DNA from 4 places in the Sulfuriferula nivalis genome. Region 3 is predicted to be linked to each of the others. Evidence: predicted binding sites of a transcription regulator. Region 3 holds the regulator's gene; each other region holds the start of a gene.
What was found. Region 3 encodes sigma-54, which starts transcription at its own class of promoters, with help from an activator protein. Its sites were predicted from a motif close to TGGCACNNTTCCTGCT; they were not measured.
Positions count from the first base shown of each region.

Region 1 (7,636 bases), 680 kb from region 3:
GCAGGTGTCGTCGAAGTAACAGCCGATACCGGTGCCGCGCAGGGTGGCGGCTTCGGCTTGCAGGTATAGCACTTGTCCTAGCAGTCCGGCTTCCCAGTATAGTTGGCGGTAGCGCCAGGAAGCGTCTTGCAGCGTTGCGTCGAATTCGGCGAGCATGGCCAGCGTGAAGGTGCTGTCGGTGGCGATGGCCTGATGGCAGCTGATGGCTTTCAGTGCTTTGCCCAGATTGGCAACCTCTAGCAGGTATAACGGGAGTTGTTCGGGGCAGCCTGCGGGTTTTTGCCAGAGAAAATCGGCACGCATCGTGGCCTGCATTTGCGCTTGAGCCTTGGTGCTGCGTGGCAGCGCGTAGATGCCGGGTGCGAGGCCGTCGATGCGGTGGACGAACAATACCGGATGCACGCGCGGTGTTTCGTTCCATACATCCCAGGGCGTGCCGGAGTCGGGTAGCAGCGCTGCCAGCATGGTGTAAAAACTGTCGACATCCTGCACGTAGCGGGGTTCGAAGTGCTGGGCACTGCGGCGCTGACGGATCAGGGTAGCTGCTGTTATGGTACAGGACGATTTCGCAGCGGACATGGTCGGACGATATGTTGATGGTAGCGTTACCGATTTGCGGCTGGCTGCGGCTACTTCGGCTATGACCGGCCAGCGGTACATGGGGTGATGGTCGAGTATGTTGGCCTGTCCGCACCAGTTGTTTCGCGTTGCTGCCAGCAGCCAGTCTATGGTTGCTTCCGTATCTGGTGCCGCGGTGATTTCCAGCAGCAGCTCAGCTTCTTCGCGCTCGGCGTGGGTAAAGTCGGCATCTCTATCTAGCCCCAGCCATTGCGTGAGTTGGTGGTGGCTGACGGTATCCGCAATACGCACATGCCAGCCCAGTGTAGCAGCGGCATAGCGCAGTGCGCCGATGGCGTGGCCGGTATCGAGCTGACAGTAGCGGAAAGCACGTTCGCCATATTTCCATGCTTCACGCCAGGTGATCGACGATATGCCGACTAGCAGGCCGGGTTGATTAACAGGTGCGGCGGCGATGTGGCAGCGCTGTTCCAGCGTGTGGTCGCGGCTCAGGTAGTGATAAACGCCGTCATCCAGATCGGGGATGTCGCGGCTGATGATATAGGCTTCGGTCGGGTGCAGGTTGCCGCTGGATGGGTTGCAGCGCACGGCCCAGCGATCTGGACCGTATTCTTTCCATGCGGACAAACCGAATGCCAGCTCCAGCATGGCGGCGACGTGATCCAGTGTGAATGGCTGTGGGGCAATAGCGCCGGGTATATGCAATGCGGCGAAGCTGGCGGTTAACTGGTCTGCGACCAGTGGCAGCATGACACGCGGTGCGCCGCTGAATTCACGGAATGGGTTAGGTTGCGCGCTCCAGTCCAGAGTTTCCGGGCCGGCGGCATAGCGTTCCAGACGGTGTTTGGTACGTTGGTGATAGGCGATGACTTGCACCAGCTGTGGCGAAACCGCACCCGATGCAGGCTGGGTGCGGTTGTTTTCGTCAGGGGTAAGCGTCATGCCTGATGCACGGTGATCAGACCGGGCGATTTTCGCGGATTTTGATTGGGCCCATAATCTTGAGACCTTCTTCAAAGCTGATTTCTTTCCATTTGGCGGAGAAGTTTGCAGCTTTATCAGCGATAGCATCCAGCTTGGCGCCAGTATCGAGTTTTTTCAAGTCGCTCTTCTCTATGCGGAACAAGTCCAATAATTCATTGTATACCGTTGCTTCATCCAAAGGCATAACCCAGAAAGTCGTGCCCGCATAAGGAATCTGGTATTTCTCGGAGATGTCGAGGTTGGCGGCAAAGAAGAAGTATTTACCAGTGGGCGATAATTTGTCGCCGACCTGTTCGCATAGCAGCTTTAAATGTTCTAGTGATGGGGCGAAACCAGCGAGGAACGAAATCGTGCTATCTCCGGCAGTAGCCACCATCATGACCTGGTCGAGCTTGATTTCGGGCGGGCGTTTTTCGTCGGCCATGGATTCCTGGAATGCCAGTGCAATTTCACCGCGGAAGCCAAAACGGCCAGGTTTGGTGGTTGCGCCTTTGAATACCGGGCTGAGTAACAGACCGGCTGCGTCCAGCTCGGCAAATGGGGTTTCGGTGATGAGGGTCATGGGATACTCCTTGGGGTTGTGCAGAACATCTGCGGTTTAATTAAAATTAAAATCGATTGTTAACTTCGTACTACCGGGATGCCGATAGGAACTGCGCGTCCCAATGCGGAATCAACCTTACGTCGTACAGTTTCTATCCTGAGTGGCGTCAGCAGTGTGCCATTAGCACCTTGTTCAAGTGCCAACTTAACCGTACTGTCGTCGGCACTGTCACAAACCAGCAATATCCGTACATCATTCATGGCTGCCTTGATCAGACTGATAAGGGACGCGCCTTCATTACGTACCATCCCTATACCCAATAACACCAGATGGGGTGGCCATGCCTTGGATTTGTCTATAGCGGCAGCGATGTTGGAAAAAACATGGGTTTCGTTTTCATCAGCCAGCATGAATTGCAGACCCATGCTATTGATATCATCGTTTTCCACTACAAATACGCGCTTGTTTTCTATTGAGCGCTGACTATCTACTCCGATTTGCATACAGCCTCCCTGGTTACATTTAGCAGGCACGTCAGTCGTGCGAGTGCTACATATGCAAGCTTCGTTCCAGTTATTGAAACTATCCGATAGTCAACTCTGTACACCTTTATACATAAGGCGTGCAGCGCTACCGACAAAAAAATTGTAGCGTTCGTCGCATGCAGGTGGCGTTGTATTGTTTGCTACAGAGGCAGGCTGTTTTGTGAGTTTTGTAACAGATGATTATTTGCTGTAAAAACACCAATTTTAAAAATTAATATAAATATAATCATGTAGTTACGTGTTTATTTTTGGACTGGCACGGCAGTTGCTAATGCTGGACTGCACCTAAAATGTTTTGCCGAACGAGTGACTTGAAGACTAAGAATTATTAAGAGTATTCGGAGGGCGTCATGTCGGTCGCATGGTTATCTGGCAATTACCAGGTTTTCAATTTGAACTGAACTTGTTATTTTTTAAGGAGCTACAAAATGGCTGCATTAAGACAAATCGCGTTTTATGGTAAAGGTGGTATTGGTAAGTCTACGACTTCACAAAATACCCTAGCCGCACTTTCTGATCTGGGTCAAAAGATCCTTATCGTTGGCTGTGATCCTAAGGCTGACTCAACCCGTCTGATTCTGCACGCTAAGTGTCAGGACACTATTCTTTCATTGGCTGCTGATGCTGGCTCCGTGGAAGACCTGGAACTGGAAGATGTAATGAAGGTTGGTTTCAAAGACATTCGTTGCGTTGAATCTGGTGGTCCTGAGCCTGGTGTTGGTTGTGCTGGTCGCGGTGTTATCACCTCGATCAACTTCCTCGAAGAAGAAGGCGCTTACGACGGTATTGACTACGTTTCTTACGACGTGCTGGGTGACGTGGTATGTGGCGGCTTCGCTATGCCGATTCGTGAAAACAAAGCGCAAGAAATCTACATCGTTATGTCTGGCGAAATGATGGCTATGTACGCTGCCAACAACATTTCTAAAGGTATTTTGAAGTATGCCAACTCGGGTGGTGTGCGTTTAGGTGGCTTGATTTGTAACGAACGTCAAACCGACAAAGAGTTGGAATTAGCTGAAGCATTGGCCGGCATGCTCGGTACCAAGCTGATTCACTTTGTGCCACGCGACAACATCGTTCAACACGCTGAATTGCGTCGTATGACTGTGATCGAGTACGCACCTGACTCTAAACAAGCTAACGAATATCGTCAGCTTGCCGACAAAATCCATGCAAATGCAGGTAACGGGACTATCCCAACACCTATCACTATGGATCAATTAGAAGACTTGTTGATGGAGCATGGTCTCATGCCAACCATTGATGAATCTTTGGTCGGTAAAGGTGCTGAAGCAGCTGTAGCGTAATCACCGAATTTGGGTCTGTTAAATAGGTTTAGCAGACCCAGACGGGTAGCAACACCGGGAGATCTCTGTAAATGGCTGCAGGTTTGCAGTCTGGACTGGGAGCCATTTGCAGAGCGCTTTCGGAAGTATGGAATCTCAATCACGTTTTTTGATTTTTTAATGTTAGGAGGGCAAAAATGAGCCTCACAGTGGAAGAAACCAAAGTACGCAACAAAGAGCTGATTGACGAAGTTCTCAAGGTTTATCCTGAGAAAAGCGCTAAACGGCGTGCCAAACACCTCAGCGTTCATGAGGAAGGCAAGTCTGATTGCGACGTCAAATCAAATATCAAATCACTACCAGGTGTGATGACCATCCGTGGTTGCGCCTACGCTGGTTCCAAAGGCGTGGTATGGGGTCCGATCAAGGACATGATCCATATCAGTCACGGTCCAGTTGGTTGCGGTCAGTATTCATGGGCTTCACGCCGTAACTACTACATCGGCACAACCGGGATCGATTCTTTCGGCACCATGCAATTCACTTCCGATTTCCAGGAAAAAGACATTGTGTTCGGTGGCGACAAGAAGCTGGAAAAGATCATGGACGAAATCGAAGTCCTGTTCCCGCTCAATAAAGGTATCACCGTACAGTCAGAATGCCCTATCGGTCTGATTGGTGACGATATCGAAGCGGTATCCAAGAAAAAATCCAAGGAATATGGCGGCAAGACTATTGTGCCAGTTCGTTGTGAAGGTTTCCGCGGTGTATCGCAATCACTGGGTCACCATATCGCCAACGACGCAGTTCGTGACTGGGTGTTTGAAAAAGCTGATCCAGAAAAGAACAAGTTTGAAGCTACACCTTATGACGTAGCCATCATTGGTGACTACAACATCGGTGGTGACGCATGGTCTTCACGCATCCTGCTGGAAGAAATGGGCTTGCGCGTAATCGCTCAATGGTCTGGCGACGGCACCATTGCTGAGTTGGAAAACACACCTAAAGCTAAATTGAACGTGCTGCACTGCTACCGTTCGATGAACTACATCTCTCGCTACATGGAAGAGAAGTACAACATACCTTGGGTTGAGTACAACTTCTTCGGTCCGTCGAAAATCGAAGCCAGCTTGCGCGAAATCGCCAGCCACTTCGACGACAAGATCAAGGAAGGCGCAGAACGTGTTATCGCTAAGTACAAAGCGCTGACCGATGCTGTGATCGCCAAGTACAAACCACGCCTGGAAGGCAAAACCGTGATGCTGTTCGTGGGCGGTTTACGTCCTCGGCACGTGATCGGCGCGTATGAAGACTTGGGCATGAACGTGGTAGGTACTGGTTATGAATTCGGTCACAACGACGATTATCAACGTACCACACACTATGTCAAAGACGGCACGCTGATTTACGACGACGTCACTGGCTACGAGTTCGAGAAGTTCGTCGAAAAGATCCAGCCTGACCTGGTTGGTTCCGGCATCAAGGAAAAGTATGTATTCCAGAAGATGGGCGTACCTTTCCGCCAGATGCACTCGTGGGATTACTCCGGTCCTTATCACGGCTACGACGGCTTTGCCATCTTCGCCCGCGACATGGATATGGCGATCAATAGTCCTGTGTGGGCGCTGACCAAGGCGCCTTGGAAAAAGTAACGCAGCAAATGTAGGGTGGGTTGAGCAACGCAAACCCACCACCGAATCGGCGGGTTACGGCGCGATCAACGCCTAACCCACCCTACAGCTTAAGGAGATTTGAAATGAGTCAAAACGCTGAAAAAGTTATCGACCACGAAATGCTGTTCCGCGAGCCGGAATATGTGGAAATGTTCAAGAACAAGAAGGAAAACTTCGAGTTCGGATTCCCCGTGTCGAAAATGGAAGAAGTCCGTGACTGGACTAAAACCAAAGAATATCAGGATCTGAACTTCGCCCGCGAAGGATTGACGGTCAATCCTGCTAAAGCTTGCCAACCACTGGGCGCCGTGTTCGCTGCCGTCGGCTTTGCCAAGACCCTGCCTTTCGTGCACGGTTCGCAAGGTTGCGTGGCTTACTACCGTTCACACTTTTCCCGCCACTTTAAAGAGCCTACCTCTTGCGTATCGTCTTCGATGACTGAAGATGCTGCAGTGTTTGGTGGTCTGAACAACATGGTGGACGGTTTGCAGAATGCTTACAACATGTACAAGCCAGATATGATCGCGGTCAGCACCACATGTATGGCTGAAGTGATCGGTGACGATCTGGGTTCATTTATCCGCACTTCCAAGCAAAAAGGTAGCGTGGCTGAAGATTACGATGTGCCTTACGCACATACTCCAGCTTTCGTCGGCAGCCATATAACTGGTTACGACAATGCCCTAAAAGGCGTGCTGACTCACTTCTGGGATGGCAAGGAACGCACTCCAAATGAATCTATTAACTTCATAGGCGGCTTCGACGGTAATGTGGTTGGTGACATGCCTGAAATTCGTCGCATCTTCGACCTGTTCGGTGCTGACTATACCGTGGTGTGTGATCCTTCTGATGTGTGGAATACCCCTACTGATGGTGAGTTCCGCATGTACGACGGCGGTACCACCAAGGATGAAGTCAAGAATGCATTGAATGCTAAAGCGACCTTGTCATTCCAGGGCTTCTCTACTGAAAAGACCATGAAGTACATCCATGAAAAAGGTCAGGAAACCGTGTCCTTGTACCACCCTATGGGTGTAGCTGGCACTGACAAGTTGTTGATGGAAATCTCCCGTCTGACTGGTAAGCCTATCCCTGAAGCACTGGAAAAAGAACGTGGTCGTCTGATGGATGCCATCGCTGACTCCAGTGCACACATCCATGGCAAGAAATTCGCGCTGTACGGCGATCCTGATCTGATGCTGGGCATGACCGCATTCCTGCTGGAGTTGGGTGCTGAGCCAGTCCATGTGTTGTCTACCAATGGTGATAAAGACTGGGCTGAAAAAGTACAAGCTTTGTTTGATGCTTCACCGTTCGGTGCAGGCTGCCATGTCTATCCGAAGAAGGATCTCTGGCACATGCGTTCGTTACTGTTCACAGAGCCAGTTGACTTGCTGATTGGTAACACCTACGGCAAATATCTGGAACGTGATTGCGGCGTACCGCTGATCCGCATGGGTTTCCCGATTTTCGACCGCCACCATCATCATCGTTTCCCGATCTGGGGCTACGAAGGTTCGATGCGCGTCATGGTTGCGATACTGGATGAAATTTTCGAAGCGCTTGATGCTAATACCATCGACACAGCGAAAACTGACTACAGCTACGACATTATCCGTTAATCGGCTTTGGGCGGCAGGCCAGGCTTGCTGCCCATAGATTGCCAAAAGGAAAAGCAAAATGGCCACAATTACTTTTAGTTCTCCCCTGATGGAAAAAGACCTTACGGTTTACGCCGTAGCTGGGGAAACTGCACACAGCGTGCTCAAGCTTGCCAAGAAAAACAAGATACCTTTGCCATTTGAATGTGAAGACGGCGAATGTGGTTCTTGCGTGATCAAGGTGACTTCACTGGAAGATAAGCCACGCATGAGTCAGGCGCTGACTGAAAAAGAGCGTCATACACTGGTAGCAGAAGGTTTGATTACCAAGCAGGAATTGAAGGATGCAGAAGTGGCAGATATGCCGCCTGCTTATCGACTGGCTTGCCAGTTTATCCCTCGCGATGAAGATATTCTGGTG
Region 1 is NZ_AP021881.1:397,505-405,140, forward strand. Features, by position in the region: gene SFSGTM_RS02095 (SagB family peptide dehydrogenase) at 1-1,521, opposite strand, end outside; gene SFSGTM_RS02100 (hypothetical protein) at 1,538-2,125, opposite strand; gene SFSGTM_RS02105 (response regulator) at 2,185-2,610, opposite strand; gene nifH (nitrogenase iron protein) at 3,081-3,962, shown strand; gene nifD (nitrogenase molybdenum-iron protein alpha chain) at 4,139-5,593, shown strand; gene nifK (nitrogenase molybdenum-iron protein subunit beta) at 5,698-7,236, shown strand; gene SFSGTM_RS02125 (2Fe-2S iron-sulfur cluster-binding protein) at 7,295-7,636, shown strand, end outside.
Region 1: the regulator sigma-54 is predicted to act here: its motif matches at 2,907-2,922, upstream of nifH (nitrogenase iron protein).

Region 2 (7,636 bases), 440 kb from region 3:
TCCTTACTGCTCAGCATGGCGTTGGTTTTGCCTTGGCGTGCTAATTGCACGCCACGTGCAGTGTCGACACGCTGTTGTATGGTTGTGCTGGATTCTCCAGTGCCAGCATTGAGCAGCTCGTCCTGATTTAAGCTGGGCACTTCAATTTGTATGTCAATGCGATCTAACAATGGGCCTGAAAGTCGGCCACGATAACGCGAAATCTGATCTGGCGTGCAACGACATTTGCCTGATGTATGGCCTAAATATCCACAAGGGCATGGGTTCATTGCGGCAATGAGTTGAAATCTTGCAGGAAAATCGACTTGCCGAGTCGCGCGTGAGATGGTGATGTTTCCAGATTCTAATGGCTCACGCAGTACATCAAGCACCGTTCTTGGAAATTCGGGCAGTTCATCTAAAAATAATACACCATGATGCGCTAATGAAATTTCACCAGGGCGCGGATTGCTGCCTCCACCCACTAATGCAACGGCAGAGGCTGTATGGTGCGGCGAGCGAAATGGACGTTGCCGCCAATGCTGGAGACGAAACCCGCCATTGAGTGATAGTAGCGCGGCAGATTCTATCGCTTCAGTTTCATTCATCTTGGGTAAAATGCCAGAAAAACGACTTGCCAGCATGGATTTACCAGTCCCGGGAGGTCCAGACATTAATACGGAGTGCGCGCCTGCAGCCGCAATTTCGAGTGCGCGTTTAACACCAGCTTGGCCTTTGACTTCACTAAAATCGGGATAATGCGCCTGCTCGGTAGCTGTTTGGTGGGGCTCGGGTGTTAATAGTGTAGTTCGAGTTAAATGCGCGCATACCGCGAGTAAAGATGCGGCAGGATACACGACAGCACGTTCTACTAACGCCGCTTCGGCAGCGCTAGCCTGTGGCAAGATAAAAGCGCGACCGCTGGAAACGGCGCCCAAAGTCATAGCTAATGCACCGCGTATCGGGCGTAATTCACCCGTAAGTGCCAGTTCTCCAGCGAATTCATAATCTTTTAAACTGGCAATAGGGATTTGCCCTGATGCAGCTAATATACCTAATGCAATAGGCAAGTCATAGCGGCCTGATTCTTTGGGTAAGTCTGCAGGGGCAAGATTGACGGTGATGCGACTAACAGGAAATTCAAATCGTGAATTTTGTATGGCGGCACGCACTCGGTCACGTGCCTCTTTTACTTCTGCTTCAGGTAGACCCACTATAGTAAAACTGGGTAAACCATTAGCTAAATGCGCCTCAACAATAACTTCAGGCGCATTCATCCCCGTGAGTGCGCGACTATGTAGTACCGCAATCGCCATGCGTCAGAAATTTAATCAGGTTGTGGTGCCGTAATGGCTTTTTCCAGTTCCACCACGCGCGCTTCCAAAGCGACTAGCTGCTCACGTGTGCGCAATAATACTTCCTGCTGCACATCAAACTCTTCTCTAGTCACAATGTCGAGCTTTTGCAGAGCGCTTTGTACTAAGGCGCGCAAATTATGCTCCATGTCTTTAAATGGGCCTTGGTTGACTGCCTGACTGATTTTTTCGCCGATGTCATCGAGAAATTTCTGGTTGGGTAACATGACACACCTCATATATGAATAACACGATACCTATTCTAACTGGCAAATTGTCTGACCGCTAGGCATAGTCAGCGGAATATTAATATATGACGCACGCTATTGGTGCTTAAGGTGAATTTAAAGCTTTAATTTGGTGCGATGCAATATAGGGGGTGTTGTTGTGATATGTTAGTGCCATGTTTATACAGAGAAATATTTCTGGCACGGGTTGTGCTATATTAATTTTCGCAATGTTGCGATTTTTTTACATAGGGAGTTTTCAATGCGTACTTTGAACAAAACCATTCTGGCTGTTGCGTTAGCTACTGTAACAGCTTCTGCTTTTGCGGATGATGCACCAGCACCAGCTGCTACCCCAGACTTCACCTCAACAGCTAATGTTAGTTTAATTACTGATTATCGTGTTCGTGGTATTTCTAACACATTTAAAGAGCCAGCGATTCAAGGTGGTTTTGATATTACGCATTCCAGCGGTTTGTATATTGGTACTTGGGAATCCAACGTAAGCAGCACTTACAATCCTGGTTCTAGCCTTGAGTCAGATTGGTACGGTGGTTACAGAGGTAAAATTACTGATGATCTGACCTATGATGTTGGTGCGATCTATTTTTACTACCCAGGTGGTACTATGACCAATCCAACCGAAAACACATGGGAAGGTTATGCTGGCGCAACCTACAAATGGTTTAACGTTAAATATACTCAGGACTTAACTAACTATTTTGGTTATGTTGATTCTAAAGGTACTAACTACCTTGAAGGTAATGTGACTGTTGCATTGCCAGCGGCTATCACCATGCTTGCTCACTATGGTGAACAAAATTCTAAAGGTGCCCAATATCTTAGTGTTAATGGTTTCAATAGGATTGATGACTGGAAGCTAGCATTTTCTAAGGATATGGTTGGTGTGACTTGGACAGCTGGCTATATGGATACCAACAGAACAGTTCTTTCTACCGAAGGTACAACAACAAAGAATCTGTCAAATGGCGAGTTCTACGCTTCTGTGGGCAAAACTTTCTAAATTTGAATTTTTTCAATAGTTAGAGTAGTTAAATATACTGCGGGCGCAACTAGTTTGCGTCCGCATTAAGGAGAAAACATGAAATTCGTTACGGCAATCATTAAGCCGTTTAAGCTCGACGAGGTACGTGAAGCACTTTCCGCCATTGGCGTGCAAGGTATCACTGTTACCGAAGTTAAAGGCTTTGGTCGGCAAAAGGGGCATACCGAACTGTATCGTGGTGCGGAGTATGTGGTTGATTTCCTGCCTAAGGTCAAGATTGAGGCGGCAATTGCCGACGAGTTACTCGATCAAGTGATCGAGGCGGTAGAAAAGTCAGCCCATACCGGCAAGATCGGTGATGGCAAAATATTCGTATTCAACCTGGAGCAGACTGTACGTATCCGTACTGGCGAATCCGGGCCTGAAGCACTGTAAAGGGAGAGCAAGATGAAAAAATGGCTCATAGCATTAAGTATGGTGTGTAGTTTTGGTATCGCTGGCATGAGTAATGCCGATGATACAGCTGCGCCCGCCGCTGCACCTGCAGCAACAGTAGCGGCACCTGACGCTGCTGCACCTGCTGCTGCACCAGCGCCAGAAGCGGCTGCACCTGCTGCCGCTGCACCCGCCGCTGCAACACCCGCACCGGCTGCTGCACCGCCAGTTGCTGATAAAGGTGATACCACCTGGATGCTGGTGGCAACTGCACTGGTTATCATGATGACTATCCCTGGTTTGGCATTGTTCTACGGTGGTTTGGTTCGTGAGAAAAACATGTTGTCGGTATTAACGCAAATCTTCACTATCTTCTGCATTATTTCGATTTTGTGGGTAGTGTATGGTTATTCAATGGCGTTCTCTCCAGGCAATGAGTTTGTGGGTGGCTTGTCCAAAGCATTCCTCAAAGGGGTTGATGTAAACGCAATGGCTGAAACTTTCTCCAAGGGCGTTTATATTCCTGAACTCGTGTTCATGGTGTTCCAGTTGACCTTCGCTGCAATTACAGTTGCACTGATCGTCGGTGGTTTGGCTGAGCGTGTGAAATTCTCTGCAATGCTGATATTCGGCGTGTTGTGGTTCACCTTCTCTTACCTGCCTATGGCTCACATGGTTTGGTTCTGGGGCGGTCCATCAGCATTCAGCGATCCATCTGGCTTCTTGTTCGGTAAAGGTGCGTTGGACTTCGCTGGTGGTACTGTTGTTCACATCAACGCAGGTATGGCAGCATTGATGGGTGCGATCGTGTTGGGCAAGCGTATTGGTTACGGTAAAGAAGCAATGGCACCACATAGCTTGGTGATGACCATGATCGGCGCGTCCTTGTTGTGGGTGGGTTGGTTTGGTTTCAACGCTGGTTCTAACCTGGAAGCAACAGGTACTGCAGTGCTGGCAATGGTTAACACCATCGTTGCAACTGCTGCGGCTGGATTGTCCTGGATGTTTGTTGAATGGATGATCAAAGGTAAGCCTAGCATGTTGGGTGTTACTTCAGGTGCGGTAGCTGGTCTGGTAGCGGTTACACCAGCAGCAGGTTTCGCTGGCCCTATGGGTGCCATCGTACTGGGTGCGGTTACAGGTGCAGTATGCTTGTGGAGTGTAACTGGTCTGAAGCACATGTTAGGTTACGATGATAGCTTGGATGTGTTCGGTGTACACGGTATTGGCGGTATGATTGGCGCTATCGGTACGGGCATCGTTGCTAGCCCAGCGTTAGGTGGTTCAGGTGTGTTTGACTATGCGGCTAATAAAGTTGCTGATTACGATATGTCTGCTCAATTGGTTAGCCAGTTGTGGGCTGTTGGTACAGCAGTGGTTTGGTCTGGTGTAGTGAGCTTCATCTTGTTCAAACTGATCGATATGTTCATGGGTTTACGTGTTCCTGAAGAAGAAGAACGCGAAGGCTTGGATACAACTACTCACGGCGAACGTGCTTACAATATGTAATCATAGTTAGCAGTGATGTTAAAAGGGCGCTCAGTAATGAGCGCCCTTTTTTATGCGGGTAATATTTCTTTGAGTAACGGTACGGTAATCGCGCGCTGTGTTTGCAGCGAGTATTTATCCAGACTGTCCAGCGCTGCCATTAATGATGGTAAATCACGGCGCCAGTGGTTAATAAGATAGTCTGCTACTTGCGCTTGCAAATTAAAACCACGTGCTTCGGCATGTTTGCTGAGTGCGTAACGTTTATCCGCATCAGATAAAGGGTGAATTTGATAGACAGCATCCCAGCCTAAACGGGTAGTAACGTCATTGCGAAGTGGCAATTGCATAGGTGCCACATTGCCGGCAGTGACTAAGCGTCCTTGCCCATCGCGTATCTGGTTAATGAGGTTAAACAGGTGTATTTGTCTATCGGCATCCAGTTGTTCGACGTTATCAATGGCAACGAAGGCGAGGTCAGCTGTGTCGGCCAAGGTAAAGCTACCAGCATCGAAATAGCGAGCTGGCACTCCATGAGATAACACAGCTTGCACACAAGCATGCAATAGATGTGTTTTGCCACTACCAGTCGCTCCCCATAAATAACATTGGGGACTGACACCAGTTAATGCAACGAGATTGGTCAGGGTGCTGATTAACTCAGCATTGGATGCGGTAACAAAATTAGCAAAGCTGGGTGCAGGCGGATCAATAATATCCAGTATCAGTTGCTGCATAGCTCACAACGCTTGTCTTGATGCACCCGCATCGGCTAATTGTTGTAAATAGCGTGTCCACAACATATCCTGATTTTTGCCTATTTCAAACAGATAATCCCAGGAATAAATTCCAGAGTCATGGCCATCAGAAAAGCTGGGTTGTATTGCATAGCTACCGACAGGTTCGACACCGGTAATCGTCACATCCTGTTTGCCGACTTGCATTACTTCCTGTCCGTGGCCGTGCCCGCGTACTTCTGCTGAGGGAGAAAATACCCGCAAAAATTCATAAGGAAAGGAAAATGTACTGCCATCATTAAACGCCACTTCGAGTATGCGAGAAGTCTGATGTAATTTAATTTCAGTCGGGATTGGGGTGTTTTTGTCTAAACCTGCCATAGCGTGCTCCTGGATAAGCTGATGATAATAACATAGCTACCTTAACGCTGCCGCCACACGTGCTATCAGACTCTCCCAGTCACCTGCTTTTTCTTGAGTAAAAATGCGTATTGTTGGATACCACGGGCTGTCTTCGCGGTTGCGCATCCAGCGCCACTCACTGGCATGGCGATTCAATAGCCAGGTTGGGCGTCCCAGTGCGCCAGCTAAATGCACCACAGACGTATCAACCGAAATAACCAGATCAAGATTATTGATCAGTGCAGCAGTATCATCGAAACTGCTGAATTCATCCGACCAGTCGATTAGCTTTCCTGCTTCTATCCAGGCTGTTTTATCTGCATTGGGTTCTTTTTGTAAACTGAACCATGCGCAATCTGCCCGATCTAGTAATGGACTGAGCTGTTGCAAGCTCAGCGCGCGCAGTGCTGCATTTTTCATCAGGCTACCCGGTTTCCACACTATGCCTATCTTACGTTTCGTGGCGGGAAGATTCAGTGTGGAAATCTTCGCAGCCCAATAATCTGTCTTTACAGGATCTGCAATAAGGTAAGGTACATGATCGGGAATGTTGTTGAGCTGCGTGTTGAATGCCAGCGGTAGTGACATTAACGGGCATTGCCATTGCCAGAGCGTTTGGTCAGCGGGTGGAGTATCCAGAATTTCTATGGATGGGAATGCGCGCTTCAATAATGCATGTAAGGCAGGTGCGGCGACCAGACTGACGCCTGCAGGGAAGCGTTGCGCCAATAATGGCAAATAACGTGAAAACTGGATTTGGTCACCCATGCCTTGCTCTTTGAAAACCAAAATGCGGTCATTGGGTGAGGGTGCTTGTCCTTGCCATAGTGGCAATGTCGTTGCAGGACGCTGCATTTTTTTGAGCGTATAGGCATCCCAGCGAGATTCGTATGCAGGCCAGGCTTCGGCTAATTTTCCCATGGTTAATAATACATGGCTTAAATTGTTTTTTGCATCAGCAAAATTGGGGTTGATGTGCAGTGCCTGTCTGTGGCTGGCTTCAGCATCCTCCAGTTTGCCAAGGTCTTTCAGGGTGTTGCCCAGATAGCTATGCGTTTCTGCATCGTTTGGATTGAGTTGCAGTGCGTTACGATAGCTGATTTCAGCTTCATCCAGGCGATCCATATCGTGCAATGTAATCCCAAGGTTGCGATGCGCGTCAAGATAGGCTGGATAAAGCGTTATTACCTTGCGATAACATGCTTCAGCTTCCTGCAGTTGGCGTAAATCATGGAGCGTGGCGCCTAAGTTGTTATGCGCTCTGACATAATCAGGCTGGTATTGTAAAGCTTTGCGGTAGCAGGCAACGGCTTCATCCAGGCGCATCAGGCGGTGTAATGCAGCCCCCAGGTTGCTGTGAGCCTGAGCATAAGTCGGGTTGATTTTTAATGCCTGACGGTAACTGGCTGCGGCTTCTTCATAGCGACCTAAAGCATCCAGTGTAATGCCCAGATTGTTGTGTGCCTCAGCATCTTTGGGGACCAGTTTGGCAGCGCGTTGCATGGGTTCAAGTGCATCAGCATGGCGCCCCATTTGTTGGTATGCCACGCCCATCGCTTTCCAGCCTGCATCGTGATTTGGGTAGCGGGTGGTTAAAATTTTCGCCAGGGCAAGCGCTTCGGCAAGTTGTCCCTGATTGAAGTGGGTAATAAGCGCATTGATTTCTTTCTGATCAGGTTGAGTACTCGTCGATGGAGTTAACTGGATGACAAGCTTATCGACCTCCTGCCCCGACAGGCCATGCTGTTGCGCCAGCGCCAGAATTTGTCGAGCATCATCCAGTTGTCCTGCCTGGCATAATGCGTTTATATAACTAATCCAGTAACGTCCATTGGCCGGATCCGCATCCAGTGCGGTTGAAAAATAAGGCAGGCTGGCAACTGCCTGATCGTTATGCAATGACAGTACACCCATATTGTGATTCGCTTCTGCGTGATTGGGCTGGGTTGACAGTATGTTGCGATACAGCTTTTCAGCCCCTGCAAAATCGTTTGCTTGATGACAGGC
Region 2 is NZ_AP021881.1:164,491-172,126, forward strand. Features, by position in the region: gene SFSGTM_RS00865 (YifB family Mg chelatase-like AAA ATPase) at 1-1,295, opposite strand, end outside; gene SFSGTM_RS00870 (accessory factor UbiK family protein) at 1,307-1,561, opposite strand; gene SFSGTM_RS00875 (TorF family putative porin) at 1,824-2,585, shown strand; gene glnK (P-II family nitrogen regulator) at 2,664-3,002, shown strand; gene SFSGTM_RS00885 (ammonium transporter) at 3,015-4,511, shown strand; gene hda (DnaA regulatory inactivator Hda) at 4,562-5,227, opposite strand; gene SFSGTM_RS00895 (gamma-butyrobetaine hydroxylase family protein) at 5,231-5,608, opposite strand; gene SFSGTM_RS00900 (tetratricopeptide repeat protein) at 5,645-7,636, opposite strand, start outside.
Region 2: the regulator sigma-54 is predicted to act here: its motif matches at 1,761-1,776, upstream of SFSGTM_RS00875 (TorF family putative porin).

Region 3 (7,636 bases):
TCCAAATGCCCCAGCCAGTCGAGTGCGTGCAGTTATCCGACCCAAAGTTAAGACTGAAACGCCAGCCGTCGCGCAACCACCATTGCCATTAAGGTCTACACCAGCGCCAACATTGGTGAAGCCATGAGCGAACTCAGCATCAACCATCTTAAAAAAAGCTACAAGTCACGGGTAGTGGTGAAGGACGTGTCACTCACTGTGCGTAGTGGAGAGGTGGTGGGTTTGTTGGGCCCGAATGGCGCGGGTAAGACGACGTGCTTTTACATGATAGTGGGCCTGGTTAAAATTGATGGCGGCTCGATCACATTGGATGGCGCGGATGTGGGAGTGATGCCTATTCATCGCAGGGCTGGTTTGGGTTTGAGTTATTTGCCTCAAGAGGCGTCGATTTTCCGCAAGATGACTGTGGAACAAAATATCCGTGCAATTCTGGAATTGAAACATTACAGTGATGAAGAGATCTCGCAACATTTAGAAAGTTTACTGGCTGATTTGCATGTTGAGCATCTGCGTGATGCCTCTGCGATGAGCTTGTCTGGCGGTGAACGCAGGCGCGTGGAAATTGCGCGTGCGCTGGCAATGAATCCACGTTTTGTACTATTGGATGAGCCTTTTGCGGGGATAGATCCAATTGCGGTGATAGATATCCAGAAGTTGATACGGTTTTTGACGGAGCGTGGCATAGGTATACTGATTACTGATCACAATGTGCGTGAAACCTTGGGTATTTGTGATCGTGCGTATATTATTAATGACGGTACAGTGTTGGCTGCTGGTAATCCTGATGAAATCATCCATAATGAAAGTGTGCGCCGGGTCTATCTGGGCGAGCATTTCAGGCTTTAATTATGAAACAAGGTTTACAACTTAAATTCTCACAGAATCTGACGCTGACGCCGCAGCTGCAGCAGTCTATACGCTTGTTACAGCTGTCGACTCTGGAGCTTAATCAAGAGCTGGAGCTGATGGTGCAGGAGAATCCACTGCTGGAGCGAGTGGACAGTATTGATGATGGTACGCCTCATACGGCGGAGTTTGAGACCACATCAGCAACGCAAGAAAGCGCAAGTGAACAACCTGTTGAAGCGGCGCCACGCGAACTCAATGATTTAGACTGGGATGAAACGCCAAACTATGGTTCGGGTGATGATCTGGATGAGGATTTTGAACCACAGGCTACTGCGCAAGATGAGCCGCCGTTGCGTGACCATTTGTTATGGCAGCTAAATCTGACTCAGTTATCCGAACGCGATAAGCGTTTGGTGGCGTTGTTGATAGACGATTTGAATGAAGCTGGTTATTTAACCCAGACACTGGATGAAATACTGGCGATGCTGCCAGAAGAGCTGGACGTAGATTTAGAAGATTTGCAAATTGCACTCAAACAATTGCAGAACCTCGAGCCTACCGGTGTGGGTGCGCGCGATTTAGCTGAGTGTCTGCTCTTGCAATTACGTGCTTTGCCAGTCGATACGCCGCATTTAGATTTGGCGCAAAAAATCGCAACGCATGAATTGGCCGCGTTGGGCGCGCATGATTATGCAGGTCTAAAGCGCAAGCTGCACTGCGATGATGTGGCATTGGGCGCGGCGCAAAGTCTGATCCAGCAATTGAATCCCCGTCCTGGTGAAGCATTTGGCACGTCGGATACGCGTTATATTATCCCTGATGTGATAGTGAAAAAAGTTAAGGGGCGCTGGGTAGCCAGTTTGAATTCCGAAGCGATGCCCAAGCTGCGTGTTAATCAAATGTATGCTGATATTTTGTCGCGGAACCGGGATGCAAATCATCAGCATCTGTCTGGGCAGCTGCAAGAGGCTAAGTGGCTGATTAAGAACATTATGCAGCGTTTTGATACCATATTGCGGGTAACGCAGTGTATTGTTGACAGGCAAAAGCATTTTTTTGAACATGGTGAAGTTGCCATGCGCCCCTTGGTATTGCGTGAAATTGCTGATATTGTTGAATTGCACGAATCGACTGTGTCGCGAGTCACTACGCAGAAATTCATGATGACACCTCGAGGTATCTTTGAATTAAAATACTTTTTCGGTAGCCATGTGAGCACAGATGCAGGTGGTGCTTGCTCAGCGACGGCAATTCGTGCGTTAATTAAGCAACTGATTAGCGCGGAAAATACTAAGAAGCCTTTATCCGACGGGAAGATAGCGGAGATGCTCGTTCAACAAGGCATTAATGTCGCACGACGGACTATCGCCAAGTATCGGGAATCTTTGCAAATCCCTCCCGCCAACCAGCGCAAAGCGCTATAACCAGCAAGTGAAAGGGAATATCATGAACCTCAAAATTACCGGTCATCATCTGGAAATTACCCCAGCAATTCGTGAATATGTAACTACCAAAATGGAGCGTATCAAACGCCACTTTGATCACGTAATTGATATCAGCGTTATTATGACCGTAGAGAAGCTGAAACACAGTGTTGAGGCGAATGTGCATATGAGCGGGAAAGATATTTTTGTCCAGGCAGAAGACGCAGATATGTACGCAGCGATTGATGCTTTGGCAGATAAACTGGATCGCCAAGTTGTTAAACATAAAGAAAAACACAGTTCTACACATCAAACCAATGGTGGTATTAAACATCAAGTCTTGGTTGAAGAAGAGTAATTCACTCATTCCATGAATCAGTTAGCATCCTTACTTTCCGTTACCCGCATCCTGCTGGATGTGGAGGCGGAGAGTAAAAAACAGTTATTTGAGCAGGTCGGACAGTTGTTACATGCAGAATCATGTATTTCTGAAAAGACTGTGCTGGATAGTTTGTTAGCAAGAGAAAAACTCGGTTCTACCGGTCTGGGGCTAGGCGTTGCCATGCCTCATGGTCGTATCAAAGGACTTAAATCTGCTTCAGGCGTATTCGTCAGATTACGCAATCCCATAGAATTCGATGCCCCTGATCACCTGCCAGTGCGTTTGTTATTCATTTTGTTCGTGCCAGCACAGGCGACTGATTTACATTTGGAAATATTAAGCGAACTGGCACAGTTTTTTAGCAGTAAAACAGTGCGCGATGCGTTGTGTCTCAGTGAAAGTGCTGAAGATGCACTGGCTATTATTAGAAACTGGACACCATGATTAATACCATCCCTGTTAGCAAAATGTTTGCGGATCTTGTCGTGCCCTTGGATTTAACCTGGGTAGCAGGGGAGGAGGGTGGTGATAAGCAGCTTATCGGTGATACCGTACAAAAACCTTCTTTGGCCTTGGTGGGCCATTTGAATTTTGTACATCCGAACCGTGTTCAGGTATTGGGCTGCGCCGAGATGGATTATCTGCGACAGCTGGGAGATGCCGAGTTAGCACAGGCAATCGACAACTTATTCGCCACTGAGCTGGCTGTAGTCATTATTGCGAATGGCGAGAGTGTGCCAGCGCCCTTGTTAGTTGCCGCCCGACGTACTCATACACCTTTGTTCACTTCACCACAGGCCAGCCCTGAGCTTATGGCGGTGTTGTCGCATTATTTGACTCATGCCTTGGCTGACTCGATTAATGTGCATGGTGTTATGCTGGAAGTTGATGGTATCGGTGTAATGTTGACTGGCAATTCTGCTGCAGGGAAAAGTGAATTGGCCTTGGAACTCATTACACGTGGTCACCGGCTGGTTGCCGATGATGTGGTGGATTTGTATAAGGTAGCGCCAGCGATATTGGAAGCGCAATGTCCGCCCATGCTGCAGGACTTTCTTGAAGTGCGTGGCCTGGGTGTGTTGAATATTCGTACCCTGTTTGGCGAACCCGCAGTGAAGTTCAAGAAAAATCTGAAGCTGATTGTGAATCTGCAAGATCAGACAGGAATGCCTCAGGAAAGAATTTCACGTCTGGATATGGAGGCGACAGCGGAAACGATATTAGGCGTAGAAATTAGTAAAGTATATATTCCAGTTGCAGCAGGACGTAACTTGGCAGTATTGGTTGAAGTGGCCACTCGTAATTATATTTTGCGCGCGCGCGGGATAAACAGTGCGGAAGACTTCATAGCACGGCAACAGCGTTTTTTGCAGGCGAACCAATGAGCCCGTCGTATGCTGGCGAAATGCAGCTGGTGCTGATTAGTGGCTTGTCTGGCTCAGGGAAAAGTATTGCACTGAACGTGCTGGAGGATGCCGGGTATTATTGCATAGATAATTTACCCGCCAAGCTGGTCAATGAAACGATAGATTATCTGACACAGAATAAGTACCGCCAGTTGGCGATTAGTGTTGATGCGCGTAGTGGGGATTCATACCAGCACCTGCCATCGTTGATTGAGGATTTACGCAAACGTTTGCATGTGCGCCTTTTGTTTTTGGAGGCCAAGACCGAAACTCTGGTGCGGCGGTTCTCTGAAACGCGTCGCCGTCATCCGTTAAGTAATGATGACATTACTTTGCCGGATGCGATTGCTCTGGAACGCGACAGGCTGGATGATGTTGCTCAGTTAGCGCATCGTATTGACACCAGTGATTTGTCTGCAAATACACTGCGCTGCTGGATACGCGACATGATGGCGCTGGAAAGCGCAAAGTTGACCTTGTTGTTTACATCATTTGGTTTTAAACACGGCATTCCACTCGATGCAGATTTGGTGTTTGATGTGCGTTGTTTGCCTAATCCACATTATGATCCTGTTTTACGTCCTCAAACTGGACGGGATGCTGCGGTGATAAAGTTTCTAGCGGCATCGCCAGATGTTGCTGAGATGCTGGCTGACATTCAGCAATATGTCCATAAATGGTTGCCATGTTTTGTACGAGATAATCGTGCCTATTTGACTGTGGCGATTGGTTGTACTGGCGGACAGCACCGTTCGGTGTATTTAACTGAGCAGCTTGCGGCATACTTTAAGGCAGAAGTGCAGACTTTGGTGCGGCATAGAGAGTTAAGCTAATTGTTACGTAATCACATAGCCTTGATTCGGTCTGGGGATTGGCTGGTACTGGTATTCAGCCTGGCTTTGGTAGTCGTATTGTTTATCCATTTCTGGTTGTCGCCAGCGGGGCAGAAATTACTGATTAAACGTGGCGGTGAGGTGTTTCTGAGCGCGTCGTTGGCACGCCCTTTTACAGTAGCAGTGCCTGGGCCGTTGGGTATTACTCAGGTTGTCGTTGACCATCAGCGTGCGCGTGTCATCAGCGATCCGGGGCCAAGACAATTATGCGTGAAGCAGGGCTGGATCAGTCATGAAGGTGAAGCGGCGATTTGCCTGCCTAATCAGGTGAGTTTAGAAATCGTAGGAGCAGCAAGGCGATATGACAGTCTTAACTATTAAACCCACTGCAGAAGATCATCGTATTGCTTACATGGCTGCGCTGGCCATAGTGCTCATGCTGATGGAAGCGGCGCTGCCTTCCCCTATTCCTGGGGTAAAGCCCGGTTTGGCGAATATTGTTACCTTGCTGGTGTTGCAGCAATATGGTTTGCGTGCCGCCGTCTGGGTAACAGGCTTGCGGGTGGTCGCTGGTAGCATCTTGTTAGGCAGTTTCCTGACGCCGGGATTTATCTTAAGTGTGAGCGGTGCAATGGCGAGTCTGGCTATACTGGCGATCGCGCGGTATTTACCGAGTCGTTATTTCGGTATGGTCAGCCTCAGTGTATTGGCAGCATTTGCCCATATTGCCGCGCAATTGGCTGCGGTATCGGTATGGCTGATGCCTGGTGTAAATGTTTTTTATTTAAGCCCGATGTTTGCCTTGGCTGCGTGGGTATTTGGTTTAAGCAATGGCTTAATTGCAGCCTATTTGGTAGAAAGTGAGTCTCATGCACCCAGCTCCACGTAGTGTAACCTTGGCTTGGACTGGCGCATCCGGCATGCCTTACGGCGTGCGTTTGTTACAGTGTTTGTTAGGGGCAGGCGTCAAGGTACATTTGCTGGTGTCCAGCACGGCGCAAATTGTCATTAAACAAGAACTGGATTTGGCTTTGCCGAGTCGCGTGCAAGAGCTGGCGGCGTTTTTAACTCAGCACTTCAGCGCCGACGAAGGGCAGCTGCAGGTGTATGGGCGGGAAGAGTGGTTTGCACCAGTGGCATCCGGGTCTAATCCTGCGGATGCTATGGTGGTGTGCCCTTGCACTATGGGTAGTCTTGCTGCGATAGCGCAAGGATTGGCAGATAATTTAATTGAGCGTGCAGCGGATGTGATGCTTAAGGAGCAGCGCAAACTTATTCTGGTTCCGCGGGAAACGCCATATTCTGCGTTGCATCTGGAGAATATGCTCAAGCTTGCCCGTATGGGTGTGGTGATTTTGCCGCCTAATCCTGGGTTTTATCATCATCCGCAAAGCGTAGCGGACCTGGTGGATTTTGTCGTAGCGCGGATATTGGATCAGTTGCATGTGCCTCATGAGCTGATGGCGCGCTGGGGAGAGAGTGTATGAGTTGGTTGAAAGAAAAGTTACCTTTGGTGTTTGACCGGTTACATCACACCCCGCATTTGACTATCCCGATTTTCCCATTAAATACCGTGCTCTATCCGGACGGCTTATTGCCACTCAAGTTATTTGAGACCCGTTATCTCGATATGGCGAGAGTGTGTATGAAAGATAATGCGCCATTCGGCATTTGTCTGATTCAGTCTGGTGAAGAAGTGGGTACGCCCGCACAGCCTCATGCAGTCGGCACTTTGGCGCATATCGCCGATTGGGACATGCCGCAATTAGGCATACTCAATATCACCGCTCAAGGTGGGCAACGCTTTTTAATTGAAAGCAGTGAAGTTGCGAAAGATGGTTTGATCATGGCCGAAGTGCGTTTGCTGCCAGCTGAACCCACGCAGTTGGTCGAGGATGAATTCCATATTTGCAGCACTGTATTTGACACTATTTATCAGGAACTCGGCGCTGCTCGTTTTTCCAATCCACCACACCCAGAACAGGCCGCCTGGTTAGGTTACCGCCTGGCAGAAAGCTTGCCTATTAAATCTCGTGCCAAGCAGGATTTGCTGGAAATGAATGACAGTGCCATGCGCTTGCGGATATTACAAGAATTCCTCAAGCGGCAGGGCGTGCAGGGTTAGTTATTACTTGCCACCGAGATCGCGTACGCTCACATCAATTTTGATGCTTTCATGATGTTTGTCGGCAGTGAGGACATCCAGTGTCATCGGTATGGTTTCCCCTTGTTTCATCGGTTGCTTCAAATCAAACAGCATGACGTGTAGTCCGCCGGGTGAGAGTTGTATGGTTTTGCCTTTGGGCAGGTCTATCGATTTCATTTGTCGCATTTCCATTACACCGTTATCCATACTCATGGAATGCAGTTCCAGTTTGCCTGCAGCGGTGCTAGTTGCGCCAACTAATTTCGCATTGTCAGTGCTGGTAATATCCATGAATGCACCGGCAACTTCTTGACCAGGGGCAGTGGCGCGCATCCACGCATTCTCGACTTTAATGTCAGCAGCCATGGCTGCCTGTGAGAAAATGATGCTGAAAAGTATGCTCAGTTTTTTCATGCTGCGACCCTTTATGATAAAAGCTAGATTGTTACGCAATTATATGAATAATGCCTGCGGCAAAATGTCGCAGCTATCAATTTATTCGCATGGGCGAGTAAAATAAGCCTATGTTAATTCCATCTTCTTCATTTAGCACTGTTCCTGTTGCAGGCATGTTGCGCAATTTGTTCGTGCTGCGA
Region 3 is NZ_AP021881.1:3,081,693-3,089,328, reverse strand. Features, by position in the region: gene lptA (lipopolysaccharide transport periplasmic protein LptA) at 1-127, shown strand, start outside; gene lptB (LPS export ABC transporter ATP-binding protein) at 124-846, shown strand; gene SFSGTM_RS15210 (RNA polymerase factor sigma-54) at 849-2,273, shown strand; gene hpf (ribosome hibernation-promoting factor, HPF/YfiA family) at 2,296-2,631, shown strand; gene ptsN (PTS IIA-like nitrogen regulatory protein PtsN) at 2,644-3,099, shown strand; gene hprK (HPr(Ser) kinase/phosphatase) at 3,096-4,040, shown strand; gene rapZ (RNase adapter RapZ) at 4,061-4,894, shown strand; gene SFSGTM_RS15185 (NusG domain II-containing protein) at 4,895-5,275, shown strand; gene SFSGTM_RS15180 (Gx transporter family protein) at 5,256-5,783, shown strand; gene SFSGTM_RS15175 (flavin prenyltransferase UbiX) at 5,764-6,381, shown strand; gene SFSGTM_RS15170 (LON peptidase substrate-binding domain-containing protein) at 6,378-7,019, shown strand; gene SFSGTM_RS15165 (copper chaperone PCu(A)C) at 7,023-7,454, opposite strand; gene SFSGTM_RS15160 (ATP-binding protein) at 7,565-7,636, shown strand, end outside.

Region 4 (7,636 bases), 650 kb from region 3:
GCGCATAGAAGCATTGGAGCTGGAAAATCTGATGGCAGTCGCGCTGGCAACCATGGTGTCTGCTGCTGCACGCAAGGAAAGTCGCGGTGCCCATGCTCGTGATGATTACCCAGAGCGTGACGACAGCGGCTGGATGAAGCACACACTTTATCTTGCAGAAGGTCATCGCCTTGATTACAAACCAGTCCGGCAGAAACCGCTGACTGTTGCCGCATTTCAGCCCAAGCCTCGCGTTTATTAGGAACTATCATGCGCTTTTCTATCTATCGCTATAACCCTGAAACCGACAGCAAGCCTTATATGCAGGACTTTGAGCTGGACATCGCGCCAGAAGGCAAAATGCTGCTGGATGCTATTTTGATGATCAAGGAACAGGACGAAACTCTAAGCGTGCGTCGTTCCTGCCGTGAAGGTGTGTGCGGTTCGGATGGTATGAATATCAATGGCCGTAATGGCCTCGCCTGTGTGACACCACTAAGTAGCTTGAAACAGCCTATAGAATTGCGGCCGCTGACCGGATTGCCAGTGATACGCGATCTGATAGTGGATATGAGTCAGTTCATGGATCACTACAAGTCGGTTAAGCCCTACCTGATCAATACCGACCCTGAGCCGGAAATTGAACGTCTGCAATCACCTGAAGACAGGGCTAAACTGGATGGTTTGTATGAGTGTATCCTGTGCGGCTGTTGCACTACGTCTTGCCCTTCATTCTGGTGGAATCCAAATAAATTTGTCGGTCCGGCAGGACTGTTACAGGCTTATCGCTTTATTGCAGACAGCCGTGATAAGGCGGTGAACGAACGTCTGGATGATCTGGAAGACCCTTACCGTTTGTTCCGCTGTCACAGCATTATGAACTGCGTCGATGTCTGTCCTAAGGAACTCAACCCGACTCAGGCGATAGGCAAGATCAAGACTATGCTGGTGAAACGGACGGTGTAGTGATGAACGACGTCGACATTACGGGTCGACTGCGCTGGCGTTGCCGACGTGGCATGCTGGAGCTGGATCTGGTGCTCGCGCATTTTCTGCAGCAACATTGTGCCAGACTGACGGCGCAACAACTGGCCGAGTTTGATGCGCTGCTCGATCTGCCTGATCAGGATTTGTGGTCGTTGGTGCGAGAAAAACATGTTACTGGCTCCGAAGTGGTGGCGTTGTTGCGCGCCAGTCAAGGTGGATTTTGATGGTGCATGAGGTTATGGTCTGCATACAACAGCAGGCATCTGCGCGTGGACTAGTGCTGGATGCGTCACAACAGATAGCCGTAGCCGAGTTGCAACGTTTGCATGATGATCTGCTGCAATCTACTCCATTGCGACATTTGTTGCGCAGTATGTTTAAACCTCATCCTATGCGTGGTGTTTATTTATGGGGTGGAGTAGGCCGCGGTAAAAGTTTTATCATGGATGCGTTCTTTGCCTGCGTGCCGCTAAAGCAAAAACAACGCATGCATTTCCACCATTTTATGCATGATATACATAATCGCCTTGCTGCCATGAAAGGTCAGCCTGACCCGCTGGCTCGCTTGTCACGTGAATTCTCCCAAAGTATGCGCCTGTTGTGTCTGGACGAATTTCATATCAGTGACATAGCTGATGCCATGCTGATGCGGGGGCTGCTGCAGGGATTGCTTGATCACGGTGTAGCCGTGGTAGTCACCAGCAATACCGAGCCAGATGCCTTGTATCGCAATGGTCTGCAGCGCAGTCAGTTCGTGCCGTGCATAGATTTGATCAAGGCGCAGATGGCGGTGCTGCAGCTTGATGGCGGGGCAGATTATCGGCGCAATGCGCTGGAACAGGCGGGTGTCTATCACACACCATTGAACGCAACAGCAGAACAGGCGCTGGACGCTATTTTTCATGCGCAGGCAGGCAATATGGGTCAACGTGACATCAGTTTGCAAGTTGATGGACGTACCATAGTGGCGAGCTATCAGGGTGATGGTGTGGCAGGATTTACGTTTGCTGAATTGTGTGGTGGACCACGCAGTAAGGCGGACTATATCGAGCTTGCAGCGCGTTTCCATACCTTGCTGCTGTCGGGCGTGCCGCAGTTTGGTGAACATACCCAGGCAGAAGCGCGACGTTTTTTATGGCTGGTTGATGAGCTGTATGATCGCCGAGTTAAGCTGATACTTTCCGCTGCTGTCCCGCTGGCACAGCTTGCGCCTAGCGGTTTGTTTGATGGCGAATTTGAGCGTGCCTTAAGCCGCTTGGCAGAAATGCAGTCGCATGAGTATCTGATGCAGTCCCATCGAGCTAATTTCTAAGAGCCAGTAAGTGCTGATGAAGATGCTTAGGGATTAAGGCGCTATCTTGATTTCGTTGCGGCTGTTGAGGCTGACTGATACTACGCCAGCTAATACGAGTAACGATCCAGCAATTTGTATCAGAGAGACGTTTTCATTAAGGAAAACGTGAGCCAGGTAAATGGTAAAAACAGGTCCGATCGAGCCTATCAGCGATGCTTCTCCTGAGCCGATGCGGCTGATGCCTGCAGTCAACAGGAATACGGGTAACACGGTGGAAAATATGGCCATCATGATGGTTAGCTGATAGACCGGCAGCGGCTGGATAAGTGCGGCAAGTGGGTGGGTGATAGTAAACTGGCTCAAACTGATGATGCTGGCAATGATCATGGTATAGGCAGTGAAGCGTATCGTGCCCATGCGCGCAATGGTATGCCCAGCACCTACCAGATAAATGGCGTAGAACAGTGTACTGGCAAAAACCAAAGATGTGCCTAATGCAATGCCGCTCTGGCTGATACTGACATCATGCACAAACACCATGGCAATGCCAACATAACTCAGCATCATCGCGGCTATTACAGGAGGCTTAATGGCGCGTCTGTGGAGTAGTGCGGCAAGTATTACCGTCATTGTGGGATATAGGAACTGGATCAGGCGTTCCAGTCCCGCAGAAATGGAATGCAGGCCGAGAAAATCCAGATAATTAAATAAATAATATCCCAGTCCCAGCGCCACTAAGATCAACCACTCGCGTTTAGCAAGCGCATCCTTGTGCTTAGTCCAGGCCCATACTGCGATGCCTAAGAAAAATGGCAGTGAAAATGCCATGCGCAACGTCAGTAGTGTTAATGCATCTATATGGTATGCATAGGCCAGTTTGACCAGTATGGATTTTACCGAAAAACCGATGGCGGCTAGCAGTGAGTAAGTAATACCGAGGGCAATGTTCTGTTTGTGCGCGGGGGAGTGGGTAATGGATAACATATCTGGAATTCAATTTACCATATTTTAGCCCCGCCAGGACTAAAATATGGGTGGCGCAATATGGCTGATTATGTCGAGCCTACTTCGCCTCACGCAGTTCGTTCAGTATGCTCAATATATCCGCTTCCCAGTGATCAAATATAGGTTTCAGTTTTGGGTCTGGAAAGAATTGCTCCAGCATTTTAGGATGGCTGGCAACTAAGATGGCCTGATCGCCTTCTGCAAATATGGTGATATTGAGTGGCAGAAAAGGTATGAGTTCTGGGTGGCTGGCTGTGACTGCCTTCACTTCGTCGAGTTTGCCAAAGTATACGACTCTGTACATGTCGCTTTTGAAATCGCGTTTAGCCAGATTTTCATTGACCTCTTGCAGTCGGGTTATTTTATAACCCCTTGCGGCAATTGCGCTTTGCAGCAATGTCATTGCTTCTGGAAACTGGTTGTCGGTACGTGCCATCAGCAAGCCTTCAGCCATGGCCGGCAAACTCAAGCTCAATAACAGCGTAGCTAATCCCAGATGTCGCATTAATTTTTTCATAATGTGGCCTCCTCAATAATAGCGGTATAACTTTGCGTCATCTGGTCGCACAGCGGATTTAGTTCGGCATTGTTAAACAAACCACTGAGTACTTTTGGATTGACTGACATGACTTTGACTTTGCCATCTTGCTCGAAAATAGTGATGCGGCAGGGAAGGAACATACCTACTCGTGGATCTATGGCCAAGACCTGATTCAGCAAGCTGATATTGCAGAAATAGACGATAACTTGTTTAGGATTTTCATTCTCAGGCGAGGTAAAACCATACTCCAGCGTTTGCACTCTGCCGTAGAAGAAATTGTTATTGCTGACCGCCTGTTTGACGTTTTCTACTGTCGTTTTTAAATCATAAGGCGAATCGCGCACGATGACTGGGCTTTCTACCGTCAGTACTTTTGCGCTGTCAGGTAATGGCTGCTTTTGTAAACTGCGAACGTAGCTGACCAGGTCATTTATGTCCTTTTCTTTCAGCCCGCGCTTCAAGAAAGACACCATCGGTGTGCCATCTCTGCCATTCATCAATGTAGCCTTGATCATCGCATCGCTGGCCGACGCGAGGAAGCCGGGGTTATGCAGTGCGGGTGCCATGATAGGCAATTCCCGAGGTCGTGAGAATGTGACGCCTGTTCCCTTGCCGCCTTCCGCGTTCACACCATGACAGGCTACACAATAGTTTTCAAATAGCTGGCTGCCATGAACAGGGTCGCCCTTAATTGTGGCGGACGAATAAATGATGGGCGGTTGCTTGTTCCATGCGCGGACATAATGAACAATCGCTTCAATTTCGTCTGGACGTAACTGGGTAAATGCGGGCATGACCCGACCAGGTCGTCCGAGACGTATGGTTTGACGAACATAATCATCACTGATGCTGGCCTGAAATGAGGGTAGTGCTAATGGAATGCCTATCCCGCCAGTCCCTGTTTCACCATGACAGACTGCACAATTTTGCTGATAGAGTTGCGCGCCAGTTGCACCAGCCAGTGCTTGCCCTAGCCCCAGCCACATTAATCCAATCACACTCAAGTAACGCAATAGCATCTTGGTCATCTCCAAATAAGTTAATGCAGACTGCCATATAGCGACAATGATATACCGCAAGTTTAATTAATACCACAGTATCTTTTTATCTTTGTTTTTGACCGGATGATGGGTGAGTAACGTGGATAATATTGGGTTGTCCATGAATGTAATGTCTAGATGAATGGTTGGAAAAATCCATATGGTTTATGTCAGTTTTGTTTGTCAGATTTGCGACAATATTACCCAAGTTATTCACTTCATGTCGTACTTACTACAACGTGTATAGCCCCTGATTTTATATTTAATTATATGATTTAAATAGATAATATTTGTTGGCATGTTTTTGGCTTAGAGGTTGATCGTAAAGATGTTCTTTCGGCAACTTTAGATCAGGGGCGATTCATGCAAGCAAATACGGAACATATCGGGATTGATACGGGCAAGCCACTAGAACAGTTGCTTGAGAAGATTGCCGACCACAAAGGATGTGGTACTTCCAGCGATGGCGGCAAGGCGAGTTGCGGTTCGTCGGACGGTCCGGCGGACATGGCACCTGAAGTGTGGGAAAAGGTAAAAAACCATCCCTGCTACAGCGAAGAAGCGCATCACCATTACGCGCGTATGCACGTAGCGGTCGCGCCGGCCTGCAACATCCATTGTAACTATTGCAACCGCAAATACGACTGCGCCAACGAGTCACGTCCCGGTGTGGTCAGCGAGAAGCTGACGCCGGAACAGGCATCGAAAAAAGTGCTGGCCGTGGCTTCTGCGATACCACAAATGACAGTGCTCGGCATCGCCGGCCCTGGTGATCCCTTAGCTAACCCAGCCAAGACGTTCAAGACTTTCGAGCTGATTGCCAAGACTGCACCGGACATCAAGCTATGCCTGTCCACCAACGGATTGACGCTGCCTGATCACGTCGACACCATTAAAGCTTTCAATGTAGATCACGTGACCATCACCATCAATATGGTTGATCCTGAAGTCGGTCAGCATATTTATCCGTGGATTTTCTACAAGAACAAGCGCTACACCGGTATTGAAGCCGCACGCATACTGACCGAACGTCAGTTGTTAGGTCTGGAAATGCTGACTGCTGCAGGCGTATTGGCGAAGATCAATTCGGTGATGATCCCTGGCATCAATGACAAGCATCTTGTTGAGGTGAATCGGGCAGTTAAATCACGTGGTGCTTTCCTGCACAACATCATGCCGCTGATTTCAGCGCCTGAGCACGGTACCGTATTCGGTCTGAACGGTCAGCGTGGCCCCAGCGCACAGGAACTGAAAGCGTTGCAGGATGCCTGCGAAGGCGAGATGAACATGATGCGCCATTGCCGTCAGTGTCGTGCTGATGCGGTCGGTCTGCTGGGCGAAGATCGTAGTGCTGAATTCACCACCGAAAAAATCGACGAGATGAGTGAAGTGGTTTACGACGCAGAAACGCGCAAGGCTTATCAGGAACTGGTGGAATCCGAGCGTCTGGAAAAGGTTGCCGCCAAGGAAGCTGCGCTGGCAGAAATGTCCGACGACGAAGTGTCCGATATCAAGATATTGATCGCTGTCGCCACCAAGGGACAAGGTCGGGTCAACGAGCACTTCGGTCACGCTACCGAGTTCCAGATTTATGAAATGAGCTCGGCCGGTTCCAAGTTTGTCGGTCACCGTCGTGTGGATTTGTATTGCCAGGGTGGTTTTGGCGAAGAAGAAACATTGCCCTCCGTGGTTCGCGCCATCAACGATTGTCATGCGGTGTTTGTCGCCAAAATTGGCGGCTGCCCACGCGATGAGTTGAAAGCGGCAGGTATCGATCCGGTCGATCGTTTTGCGCACGAGTTCATCGAAGAGTCTGCGATTACCTACTTCAAGGAATACTTGGCCAAAGTACGCAGTCACGAGGTTGTGCATGAAATGCGTGGCGATGCAGACATCCGTCAGGGTGCCTACATCTCTGCAGCATAGTTGTTGAATTTAATTTAAGGAAAAATCATGGCTTACAAAATTATCGCTTCCCAATGCACCGGTTGCTCCGCGTGCGAACCAGAGTGCCCTAACGTCGCTATCCGCGAAAAGAACGGCGTGTTCATTATCGATCCGAAAAAATGTACCGAATGCCTCGGTCATTTCGATGAACCGCAGTGCGTCGCAGTGTGCCCGGTTGATCTGACTTGCGTGATCGACAACGCTTTTCCACGTTATGTCGCACCTGTTTAATTCAATTTAATGAGGAGTAGCCACAATGAATATCACTATCACACCTAAGGCCGAAAAATTTATGCGTCGTATCGTACGCTTTGGCGGCGGTCCCGCAGATTCAGGGTTTCGGCTGACAGTTACTGCTGGTGGTTGTTCTGGTCTGGCTTCAGAGTTTTCGGCTGAAGCGATGCCTAAAGATGGCGATGCAACATTTGATTGGAACGGTCTTAAGGTGTTTTTGCCGGCAGAAAGCCGCTTATTGCTGGATGGTGTGACCATCGATTTTATTGATACTGCATTGGAATCGGGTTTAAGTTTTATTAATCCAAATGCAGCATCGTGCGGTTGCAGCTCGGCAGAATCATCGAGTAAGCCAACCCAGACCACCATCAGTATTGCTGATATCAAGCGTGCCTGAGTAAGCATCATGTCACCTCCCGCATTTAGTCAGCATCCCGATACACCGCCACTGCCGATGAGTGGTGATGATGTTGCGCTGGGGGGATTTGATGAATGGCTTGATAGTGCCTGCCTTGGTGGCGATCTGCCACCAGCAGTGGCAGCTGATTTGCAAAGTGCGGCAGACAATTATCGTTTTGATGAGGTGGCGGAAAGTTATCTTGTGCAGGC
Region 4 is NZ_AP021881.1:365,281-372,916, forward strand. Features, by position in the region: gene sdhA (succinate dehydrogenase flavoprotein subunit) at 1-241, shown strand, start outside; gene SFSGTM_RS01870 (succinate dehydrogenase iron-sulfur subunit) at 250-945, shown strand; gene SFSGTM_RS01875 (FAD assembly factor SdhE) at 948-1,190, shown strand; gene zapE (cell division protein ZapE) at 1,190-2,278, shown strand; gene SFSGTM_RS01885 (DMT family transporter) at 2,312-3,244, opposite strand; gene SFSGTM_RS01890 (DUF302 domain-containing protein) at 3,324-3,782, opposite strand; gene SFSGTM_RS01895 (c-type cytochrome) at 3,779-4,825, opposite strand; gene nifB (nitrogenase cofactor biosynthesis protein NifB) at 5,210-6,772, shown strand; gene SFSGTM_RS01905 (4Fe-4S binding protein) at 6,800-7,024, shown strand; gene SFSGTM_RS01910 (HesB/IscA family protein) at 7,050-7,424, shown strand; gene SFSGTM_RS01915 (tetratricopeptide repeat protein) at 7,434-7,636, shown strand, end outside.
Region 4: the regulator sigma-54 is predicted to act here: its motif matches at 5,141-5,156, upstream of nifB (nitrogenase cofactor biosynthesis protein NifB).